2 regions of the Brachybacterium saurashtrense genome follow, and region 2 is predicted to be linked to the other one. Evidence: predicted binding sites of a transcription regulator. Region 2 holds the regulator's gene; the other holds the start of a gene.
The links. The regulator LexA, encoded in region 2, represses DNA repair genes until DNA is damaged. The targets are predictions, from matches to a motif close to TCGAACANNTGTTCGA.
Positions count from the first base shown of each region.

Region 1: the regulator LexA is predicted to act here: its motif matches at 1,830-1,845, upstream of DWV08_RS11420 (HNH endonuclease signature motif containing protein).

Region 1 is NZ_CP031356.1:2,499,750-2,505,502, reverse strand. It holds gene DWV08_RS11425 (bifunctional hydroxymethylpyrimidine kinase/phosphomethylpyrimidine kinase) at 1-1,579, opposite strand, end outside; TPP riboswitch at 1,570-1,662, opposite strand; gene DWV08_RS11420 (HNH endonuclease signature motif containing protein) at 1,998-3,710, shown strand; gene DWV08_RS11415 (exonuclease SbcCD subunit D) at 3,836-5,014, shown strand; gene DWV08_RS17300 (AAA family ATPase) at 5,011-5,753, shown strand, end outside.
Region 2 is NZ_CP031356.1:561,105-566,857, forward strand. It holds gene hflX (GTPase HflX) at 1-771, shown strand, start outside; gene DWV08_RS02580 (ATP-dependent DNA helicase) at 850-2,871, shown strand; gene lexA (transcriptional repressor LexA) at 2,891-3,592, opposite strand; gene yneA (cell division suppressor protein YneA) at 3,762-4,157, shown strand; gene nrdR (transcriptional regulator NrdR) at 4,184-4,666, shown strand; gene DWV08_RS02600 (HelD family protein) at 4,915-5,753, opposite strand, start outside.

The DNA of each region.
Region 1 (5,753 bases), 1.8 Mb from region 2:
CCTCGGCGCGCTCGGCGGGATCGGCGGCGGCGAGCTCCGCCTCGACCACGGCCAGCGCCCCCGCCACCCCCTCCACAAAGCCGGGATCGCGGTACGTCTCCAGCCAGGCGGCGTAGGGATGCGTGGGCGCGACCTCGTCGAGATCCGCGCCCACCTGGGCGTACAGCCAGAAGCACGGCAGCGCCGCGGCCGCCCCCACCACGGTGGGGGAGCCCAGCGCCCGGGCCAGCAGGAAGTCGGTGTAGGCGCTGGTCACCGGGCCCACCGGCACTTGCGCCGCGTGCGGCCGGCTGGCCAGCCAGTCATGGTGCAGCGCCATCTCCACGGTGAGGCACTCCTGCGCGGACGCGGCCCAGAACGCGCGGGCGTCGGCGTCGGTCGAGGACTCGCCGAGCGCCGCCAGCGCACGGGAGTAACGCAGCAGGTAGTGGGCGTCCTGCGCGAGGTAGAAGGAGAACTGCTGCTCGGGGAGGCTGCCGTCGATCAGCGCGCGCACGAACCCGGAGCGGGAGATCTCGGCCGCGAGCGGCGAGCCCGCCGCCCACAGCGCCTCCGTCCACGGCCCGGCAGGCGGTACCACCGCGGGCACGACGGTGCCGCGCACGGCGTCCCCGTCGGCCGCCGCGAGCTGTGCCGGGTGCTCCCAGCGCTGCGGCACCGCATCGTCCGTGAGCCAGGGCGCGGCCGAGCCCGCCGCCGCGAGCCGCCGCCCCTGATGCCCGTGGTCGACCGGGCCGTGCCCGCTGCCCACCTGCAGCGCCGCCCCGTGCTCCACGGCCTCGTGCAGCCAGCCGGTCGCCCAGGTCAGCGCCGCGGCGAGGGAGTGGCCGGCGCCCAGCCGGGTGGCCAGCGCGGAGGAGAGCGAGCAGCCGGTGCCGTGGGTGCTGGTGGTCTCCACGCGTCGCGAGCGCACCCGGTGCTCCGTGCCGTCCGGGGCGATCCAGGTGTTGGCGACCTCCTCGGCCTCGAGGTGGCCGGTCTTCACCACCACGGCCACCTGGGTGCGGGCGGCCCAGCGCCGGGCCTGCGCGAACGCCTCGGCCTCGGTGCGCGCCCGCGGGGAGCCGGTGAGCACGCCGAGCTCGTCGATGTTCGGGGTGACCACCGTGGCGAGCTCGCAGAAGCGGAGCATCGCCTGCTCCGCCTCCGGCTCCAGCAGGCGGTCGCCGCTGCTGGCCACCATCACCGGGTCCACCACCAGCACCTGTGGCGGGTGCGCCTGCACCCAGGCGGAGACCGTCTCGATCACCTCGACGGTGCCGAGCATGCCGGTCTTCACCGCCTCCAGCTGCACATCGTCGGAGACCGCCTCGAGCTGCGCGGCGAGAGTCTGCCGCGGCGGGACGTGGATCGCGCGCACCCCGTGGGTGTTCTGCGCGACCACCGAGGTCACCACGCTCATCGCGTAGCCGCCGGCCGCGACGATCGACTTCAGGTCCGCCGCGGTGCCGGCGCCGCCGGTGGGATCCGTGCCCGCGATGGAGAGCACGCGGGGGAGGGAGGCGGCGCCTCGGGGCGCGGGGCCGGCGGCCGACGGGGCGGGGGCAGGCGGGAACTGGGTGCAAGGATCCGAACTCATGCGGACATCCCTTCGCTAGTACGAACTAGATCAGGTTCCACGGGTGTGATCTCAGCGCGCTCGGCGCACCCCGTGTCCGCCGCCGAGTGTAGGTCACGGCGGCGGGGTGCCCGGTGAGGCGTCCGTCGGCGGGAGCCGGCCCGCGGCCCGCGATCTCGCACACGGCGACCGCACCGAGAATTGTGGATATCTGGCGATGGGGAGGAGAAGCGGTTCCTGTGTGGCGCGGCGCGTGTGTTCTGGGGATATGCCGAACTGGTTTTCCACAATGCCACGCGAGGCGCTCGCCAGGTATCCACAATCGGAGGGAGAGTCTTTTGTCTGTCGGTGGTCGCCAATACGATGAGAGGCAGATAGGAGAAGCACCGCAGGGGCGATCCGCACTGCACGGGACGAGCGGCAAAAGGGGGTGGAAGGGATGGATCTGGAACGCGATGACGGCGAGAAGTTCGATGAGGAGCCCAGCAAGTGGGCCGGCGAGAGTCCCGACGAGCGCCCCGACGAGGCGGCGCTGCTCGCCGCGCTCCCCGAGCGACTGCGCCACGTCCGCGCACAGCGGGAGCTCACGCGGGACGCCCTTCTGTGCCGCGGCAGGAGCGAGGAGGACCCCCAGCTCAGCACCGCTGTGCAACGTGTCTGGGATGCGCAGTGGGCCGCCGGGCGCCACCTCGCCGAGGAGTACCGCGCCCTCGCCGAGCTCCACGCGCACGAGGGCGAGTACGAGGAGGTCGCCGAGATGGACGAGGTGGACACCCTCCGGGCGGCGCTCGCACTCCGGGTGACGCGCAGTGCCGCTTCGTGGCGTCTGCGAGACGCCTACCAGGCCGTGCACCTCTTCCCTCGTGCCATTGCTCGCCTCGAGGAGGGGATCATGCCTGGGCCGTGGTTCCAACGCCTCATGAAAGCCTCGCGGAACCTCTCCGACAGTTCTCGCCGCGATCTCGACATGATCCTCTCCACCTGGTCGATGGACATCTCCCCGGAGCGATTCTTCACCCTTCTGCGGGCGCTGGTCGACCATCTGCGCGATCGTGAGAGAACACCGGATCCCGTGGTCGCGCTGGAACGCTCCGTCCAGCTGCTGCCCGGGCCGGAACCAGGCACCGGCACCCTCAGCATCACCGGCCCGATCCCGGATGTCCTCGCCCGGTGGAAGCGGCTCGACGATTCCGCCCGCGCCATCCAGGCCGAGCAGCGCGCCGCCCTGCGCGACGGCACCGAGATCCCCCACGATCCCGACGGCATCGCGCGGGAGACCGGCCGCGCGCTGCCGCTGTCCCGCCTGCGCTACCAGCTGATGGACGGTGCCGAACTGGACCTGGACGGCGTCTCCGTCCCCGCCGAGCGGTTCCGGCTGAACGTCACCGTCCCCGCGCTCACCCTGCTCGGCGCCTCCGACGAGCCCGCTATGCTCGACGGGGCCACGCCGCTACCCGCCACCCTGGCCCGCTCGCTCGCCGGCACCGCCGACGACTGGTACCGCGTGCTCACCGACGCTTCCAGCGGCGCCTTCCTGCCGCTCCCGGCGGAGCGGTACACGCCCACACCCGCGATGCTCGAGCACCTCCGACTGCGCCACGCCCAGTGCGCCGTGCCCGGTTGCGCCCGGCCCAGCTCCTGGGCCTCCGAGTGCGACCACATCGAGGAGTGCCGCCGCGGCACCCCCGGCGAGGGCGGGCTCACCGAGATCGAGAACCTGCACCTGCTGTGCTGGCAGCACCACCTCGACAAGACGGCCGGCCTGCTGGACCCCACTCGGATCCCCACCCCGGCACGCGAACCGGGTCGCACCCGGTGGCGGATCGGCGACAGCGGGGATGCCGTCACCGCGATCGATGACCTCGACACCGCGAGCCTGCACATGGTGGACGTCCTCACCGCCGCTTGGACCAGCTTCCTGCGCGGCACCCGGGCCGGATCCGCCCCCTTCGAGCCCGCTCCCGTCGATCGGGCTCCCGTCGATCCGGCTCCCGTCGATCCGGCTCCCGTCGATCCGGCTCCCGTCGGCTCCGGCCGCTCGGCTCCCACTCTCGACCCGGCGCCGACCGGCCGCGAGGACCCCGGGGTCGAGCCGCACGGCGTCGCGCCTCCGCCCCGCGGCCCGGACGGGGAGGATCCACCGCCCTTCTGACCGGGGCCCGGTGGCCGCTTCGCCGATGCCGTCCTCGCCGGATCGGACCCGTCCGAACCCGCCCGCCGCCTGCGCACTGTGCACGGCGGCCTCGGATGTCGGCCCGCGCTCGTAGGCTCGGGGCCATGAAGATCCTGCACACCTCGGACTGGCACCTGGGGCGCACCCTGCACAAGGTGGACCTCCACGCGCACCAGGCCGCCTTCCTCGACTGGCTGGTGGAGCTCGTCACCGCGGAGCAGGTGGACGTGGTGGTGATCCCCGGTGACGTCTACGACCGCGCGGTGCCGGCCGTGACCAGCGTGACGCTGCTGGATGACGCCCTGGCGCGGCTCGCGGCCACCGGTGCCACCGTGGTGCTCACCTCCGGGAACCACGACTCCCCGGAGCGGCTCGGCTTCGGCCGCGGCCTCATGCGGGCGGGCGTGCACCTCCTCACCGACGTGCCCGGCATTGAGCACCCCGTCTCCGTGCACGACGAGCACGGCGAGGTGCTGTTCTTCGGCCTGCCCTACCTCGAGCCGGACCGTGCCCGCACCGAACTGGCCGGCGAGGGCGAGGAGCCGCTGGCCCGCAGCCACGAGGCCGTCACCCGTGCCGCCCTCGACCGCGTGCGGGAGCGCGCCGCCGCCCACCCCGGCGCCCGCACCGTGGTGCTCGCCCACACCTTCGTCACCGGCGGCGAGGCCAGCGACTCCGAACGCGACCTCTCCGTCGGCGGCGTCGACTCCGTGCCCGCCGGGGTGCTGCGCGGCATCGACTACCTCGCCCTCGGGCACCTCCACGGCTGTCAAGACCTCACCGCCGCCGTCGGTGCCCCCGCCTGGTACTCCGGCTCGCCGCTGGCCTTCTCCTTCTCCGAGCGGAACCACCGCAAGTCCGTGCTCCTCATCGACCTGGGAGCGCCCGGCGCCGACGGGGAGCGGGCCCAGGTCGAGGTGCGGCGCCTCGCCACCCCCGTCCCGCGCCGACTCACCCAGCTGCGCGGCACCCTCGCCGAGATCCTCGCCCGCCGCGACGAGCACGGCGGCGACTGGCTGAAGGCCGTCGTCACCGACCCCGCGCGCCCCGCCCACCTGCAGGAGCAGCTGCGCGAGGCCTTCCCGTACCTGCTGCTCACCGAGTACGCGCCCGAGGGGCGGGAGGCGAGGGAGGGCACCCCCGTGGTGCGCCGCGAGCAGGACCCGCTGGAGGTGATGGACGAGTTCCTCGCCCACGTCACCGGCGGCGACCCCACCGAGGCGGAGCACGACGTGCTCGAGCGCGCCTACACTGCCGTGCGCCGTCGGCAGGAGGCCTCGTGAAGCTCCACCACCTGCGCATGACGGGGATCGGGCCCTTCGCCGGCACGGTCGAGATCGACTTCGCCGCCCTCGGCGCCTCCGGCACGTTCCTGCTCGAGGGCCCCACCGGGTCCGGGAAGTCCACGATCCTCGACGCGATCGTCTACGCCCTGTACGGCCACGTCGCAGGCTCCGCCACCAGCGCCGATCGGATCCGCTCCCAGTTCGCCGCGCCCACCCAGCCCAGCGTGGTCGACCTCGTGTTCGAGACCTCCTCCGGACTGCACCGCGTGCGGCGCCAGCCCGAGTTCCAGCGCCCCAAGCTGCGCGGCACCGGCACCACCAAGGAGCAGGCCAAGGCCCTGATGTGGCGGATCGGGTCCCCGCAGGGGCTGCCCGCCGCGATCGCGGACGTCGCCGGCGCCGCCGAGGGCAGCGAGGTGATCGCCTCCCGCCTCGACGAGGTGGGCCGCGAGGTGCAGCGCGCCGTGGGCCTCACCCGCGAGCAGTTCACCCAGACAGTCCTGCTGCCCCAGAACGAGTTCGCGCGCTTCCTCCGCGCCGGCACCGGGGAGCGCCAGCAGGTGCTGCAGCGCGTGTTCGGCACGGAGACCTACGCCGCCGTCGAGAGGCAGCTCGAGGAGATGCGCAAGCAGGCCAAGCGGCAGGTCGATACCGCCCAGCAGAGCCTCGCGACGGCGCTGGCGCGCTTCACCGAGGCCGTCGCGCTCGAGGACGAGCGGGGCGGCACCGCCCTCGC
Region 2 (5,753 bases):
ATCGAGCTGGACCGTCGGCGCATCCGCGACCGGATGGCGAAGCTGCGCCGCGAGATCCGTGCGATGGCCCCGGGACGCGCCGCCCAGCGCGCGGAGCGCACCCGGCACCAGGTCCCGGCGGTCGCGATCGCCGGCTACACCAACGCCGGGAAGTCCTCGTTGCTGAACCGGCTCACCGGTGCCGGCGTGCTGGTGGAGAACGCCCTGTTCGCAACTCTCGACCCGACCGTGCGCCGCGCGCAGACGCCCGACGGGCGCGAGTTCACCTACGCGGACACCGTCGGCTTCGTGCGCCACCTGCCCACCCAGCTGGTGGAGGCGTTCCGCTCCACCCTCGAGGAGGTGGGCGACTCCCATCTGCTGCTGCACGTGGTGGACGCCTCCCATCCCGACCCCGAGGGGCAGATCACCGCGGTGCGCACGGTGCTCGGCGAGATCGAGGGCTTCGACGTGCCCGAGATCGTGGTGCTGAACAAGACGGACATCGCCGAGCCGGAGACCATCGCCCGGCTGCGCAGCCAGGTCGCCGACTGCGTGGTGGTCTCCGCCCGCACGGGCGCGGGGATCGAGGAGCTGCGGGAGCTGATCGCGCAGCGTCTGCCCCGGCCCGCCGTCGAGGTGGACCTGGTGGTGCCCTACACCCGCGGCGACCTCATCTCCCGGGTGCACAGCACCGGCGAGGTGATCTCCGAGGAGCATCTGATGGAGGGCACCCGGCTGCACGCGCACGTGGACGAGGCGCTCGCCGCCGAGCTCCACGGCGCGGCCTGAGCGGCCGGAGACACAGCGCACGGTCCGGTCCGGCCACGCCTGGGACGTCCGGCGCGGGGGCGCCGATACGCTGATCCGATGACCTCCGCACCTGAGCATCCCGTCGCGCCGGCGGTGGCCGACGTCCCCCTGTCGGGCCTCATGGATGCCGCCGTCGCGGCGGTCGGGGGATCGCCCCGGCCGGGCCAGCAGGCGATGGCCGAGGCGGTGGACACGGCGATGTCCGGGGGGCGGCACCTCCTGGTCCAGGCGGGCACCGGCACGGGCAAGTCCCTGGCCTATCTCGTCCCGGCGCTGCGCCATGCCCTGGTCACCGGCCGCCCCGTCGTCGTCTCCACCGCGACGATCGCGCTGCAGTCCCAGATCGTGCGCAAGGACCTCCCGCGCCTGGCGGAGGCCCTCGCCCCGCACCTGCCGCGCACCCCCACCTTCGCGCTGCTCAAGGGGCGGGCGAACTACCTGTGCAAGCACAAGATCGCCGGCGGCTATCCGGTCGACATCGAGCCCGGGGCGCTGTTCGCCCAGGCCTCCGCGGATCCCTCGAGCGACGGCGGGGAGAGGCTCGGCGCACAGGTCAAGCGCCTGCGGGAGTGGGCGGAGGAGACCGACACCGGCGATCGCGACTCGCTCGAGGACGCGGTCTCGGACCGGGCCTGGCGACAGGTCTCCGTCACCGGGTCCCAGTGCATCGGCTCCTCCTGCCCGATGGTGCAGGACTGCTTCGCCGAGCGCAGCCGCGAGGTGGCCCGGGAGGTCGACGTGGTGGTCACCAACCATGCGCTGCTCGCGATCGACGCCTTCGACAACCACGGCATCATCCCCGAGCACGACGTGGTCGTCTTCGACGAGGCCCACGATCTCACCGCGCGCGTCACCAGCGCCGTCACCGATGTGCTCAGCCCCGGCATGCTGCGCGCCACGGTGCGGGAGCTGCGCGGCCTGGGCGTCGCGGCGACGGCGCTGGAGGACGCGGGGGAGGAGCTGCGCGAAGCGCTCGAGCTCGCCCCCGACGGGAGGGTGCTCGGCGATCTCCCGGAGCGGCTCGCGGATGCCGTCGGCCACCTCCGGGTCGAGGCGCGCACCGCCCACTCCGACGCGAAGGACGCCGGCGACGAGTCCTCCGCCGGGGCGCGCAAGACGGTGCGCGCGAACCTCCAGGAGGTCATCGACGTCTGCGAGCGGCTGACGGACCCGGGGGAAGACGATGTCGTCTCCGTCTCCCGCGGCCAGGCCACGGGACGGGCGACGCTGCAGGTCGCCCCGCTGAGCGTGGCCGGGGCGATGCGCGGTGCGATCCTCGAGGACCGCACCGCCGTGCTCACCTCGGCCACCCTCGCCCTCGGCGGGCGCTTCGAGCCGGCCGCCGGCGAGGTGGGCCTCGCCCGGGCCGGGCGCATCGCCGAGGACGAGATCCCGCGCCGCGAGGACTCCGGTGCCTGGGCGGGGATCGACGTGGGCAGCCCCTTCGACTACCGCCGCCAGGGCATCCTCTACACCGCACGCCACCTGCCCCCGCCCGGCCGGGAGGGTCCCGCACCGGCGATGCTGGACCACCTCACCGAGCTCGTGGAGGCCTCCCGCGGCGGCGCGCTGTGCCTGTTCTCCTCCCGCCGCGGCGCGGAGCTCGCGGCCGAGCACGTCCGGGCACGGCTGGACATGACCATCGCGGTGCAGGGCGAGGACTCGATGGCGAACCTGGTGCGCACCTTCCGCGAGGAGGAGGACGCGAGCCTGTTCGGCACCCTCACCCTCTGGCAGGGCGTCGACGTCGCAGGGCGGTCCCTGCGCCTGGTCACCATCGACCGGATCCCGTTCCCGCGGCCGGACGACCCGCTGATGTCCGCCCGCCAGGAGCGGATCGCCGAGCACGGCGGCAACGGCTTCATGGGGGTCGCCGCCCAGCACGCCGCGCTGCTGCTGGCCCAGGGGGCGGGGCGCCTGATCCGCACCGAGTCCGATCGCGGGATGGTCGCGGTGCTGGACCCGCGCCTGGCCACGGCACGCTACGGCGGCTTCCTGCGCGAGGCGATGCCGCCGCTGTGGCCCACCGCGGATCCCGCGGTGGCGCTCGGCGCGCTGCGGAGGCTCGCCGAGAGCTGAGAGGGCGGAGCCCGCGCGCTCAGACCGCCCGCAGCACCGCCACCACCTTGCCGAGGATCTCGGCATGGTCGCCCAGGATGGGGGCGAAGGCCGGGTTGTGGGGCATCAGCCAGACGTGGTCGTCGCGCTGCACGAAGGTCTTCACCGTGGCCTCGCCGTCGATCATCGCGGCGACGATCTCGCCCTTCTCCGCGGTTCTCTGCGAGCGCACCACCACCCAGTCCCCGTCGCAGATCGCCGCATCGATCATCGAGTCGCCCACCACCTGGAGCAGGAACAGGTCCCCGTCGCCCACCAGGCGCTGGGGGAGCGTGAAGACGTCCTCCACCTGCTCCTGCGCGGTGATGGGCACACCGGCCGCGATCCTGCCCACCAGGGGCACCGCCACCGAGGAGGGGGCGAGGGGGAGATCCGTCGGCTCGGGCGGGGCCGGGGCGTCGTCGGCTCCCGGCATCACCACCTCCATCGCGCGGGGCCGCTTGGGATCCCGGCGCAGGAAGCCCTTGCGCTCCAGGGACTGCAGCTGATGGGCCACCGAGGAGGAGGAGGTCAGCCCCACCGCGTCGCCGATCTCGCGCATCGTGGGCGGGTAGCCGCGCTCGGCCACGGCGTCGTTGATCGTCTCCAGGATCAGCCGCTGCCGGCGCGTGAGGCCGGAGGTGCGCTCGTCGACAGGGGCGTCACCGAGGGCCCGGGTCGGCTTGGGGGTGCTCGGCGTCATCGTGCGGCCTCCTGGCGTCGTCTGTCGGACCCGTGCGGTTCCGTTGTCCTGTCACCCAGCGTAGGGCGGCGCACAGCGGATGCCAAACATGTGTTCGAGGTTTCTGTTGCGTGTCGCCGAGAGCGCGGGGTACAGTCGCACAGACATTCGATCGAACAGGAGTTCGGATATGAGTACCGGAACCGCCGTGGTCCTGCCCCTCACGTCGCAGCGCACCCTGCGTGCGGACCGCGCTCCTCGAGCGCGCGTTCGACTCGAACCCACCCGTCGTGGGCGCCGCCTGCTGCTGGCCGTCGCCTTCGCGCTGGGCCTGCTGGTCGCCCTCGTGGCGCTGCTCGTGGTGGACCTCCCCTCCGCCCTCGCCGGCACGGAGGCCGGGCAGCCGGTCACGGTCACCGTCGAGGCCGGGGACACCCTGTGGGGCTACGCCGAGGAGTACGCGCCGGAGGGCATGAGCCCTCAGGACTTCGTCAGCGAGGTGCGCAGCGCCAACCACCTGCCCACCGGCCGCATCACCGCGGGGCAGGAGATCGTGCTGCCGGCCGCGGAGCTCCCCGCGCGCTGAGCGGAGCGTGCCGGTACCCTGAGGGGATGCACTGCCCGTTCTGCCGCCACCCCGACTCGCGCGTCGTCGACTCCCGCACCTCCGACGACGGCGCGACGATCCGCCGGCGTCGGCAGTGCCCGCACTGCTCCCGGCGCTTCTCCACCTCGGAGACGGCGTCGCTGTCGGTCCTGAAGCGCTCGGGTGTGAGCGAGCCGTTCAGCCGTGCGAAGGTGATCTCCGGGGTGCGCAAGGCCTGCCAGGGCCGACCCGTGAGCGACGACCAGCTCGCCCTGCTCGCCCAGCGCGTGGAGGAGGCGATCCGCAGCAGCGGTGTGGCGGAGATCGACGCGCACCAGGTGGGTCTGTCGATCCTGCAGCCGCTGCAGGAGCTGGACCTCGTGGCCTACCTGCGCTTCGCCAGCGTCTACCAGGGCTTCGACTCCCTCGAGGACTTCGAGACCGCGATCGCACGGCTCCGTGCCGAGGCGCCCGAGGGCGGCGAGCCCGCGGCGAGCCCCGTCGTCTGAGGGGCGCCCGCAGGACCGTGTGCGCGGCGCAGGCACGGCGCGGCGCCCCCGCGGAGGGATCGTCCCGGCGTGGATCCGGGGAGGACCGCCGAGGAGCCTGTGCCCACTTCGTGGATCTGGTGCGGACGGGGCCGAACCTGTGCATAAGATATCCCTCGTGCGCTCACGCAGCGCACACCAGATCGGCGGTCGTGGAGGGGAAGCCACGGCCGCCGATCGCCGTCCGGGCCCGGCGGCCGGAGCCGCTCTCAGCCCGCGACGCCGCGGGGGAGCTCCCGGGCATGGACCACGCCGAGGTGCTGGGTGGGACGGGACATCGCGACGTACAGATCGCCGGCGCCGTGCGCGTCGATCAGCTCCGCCGGCTCGACGATCACCACGGCATCGAACTCGAGTCCCTTCGCGTCCTGCGCGGTCATCACGGCGATCTCGTCGTCCACCCCCGCGGAGCCCTGACCGATCGCGGGCAGCGTCTCGTCGGCGCGCAGGGCGGTGACCAGCTCCTCGAGCCGCTCCTCGGCGGCGATCACGGCCACCCGTCCCAGCCGTTCTGCATGCACGGAGGCGACGGCCGCGACGGTCCGTGCGGCGAGGTCCGTCGGCGCCGTGCGCTCGATCGACGGCTCCCGGTCGCCGTCGCGCACGGAGCTCACCTCGGTGACCGGCAGCTCGTGCGCCTGTGCCATCGCGACCGCCCGGTCCATGATGCGGCGGGGGGTGCGGTAGTTGACGGTGAGGTGTTCCACCTGCAGGCGGTCCTGGATGTAGGGGCTGAGCGCCGCGGTCCACGAGTCGGTGCCCGCGGCGGAGGAGGTCTGGGCGACGTCCCCCACCACGGTGAAGGACTTCGTGGGCGCCCGTCGCATCAGGGCGCGCCAGCTCATGGGGGAGTGCTCCTGCGCCTCGTCGACCACCACGTGGCCGTAGGTCCAGCTCCGCTCGGCCGAGGCGCGCTCGGCGAGGGTGCGGCCGTCGCGCACCTGGCTCACCTGATCGGCGAGGTCCTCGGCACGGATCATGCCCGAGGTGTCGATGTTCTCGATCACCTTGCGCGCGTACTCCACGTCGGCCCGGCGGCGATCGGCAT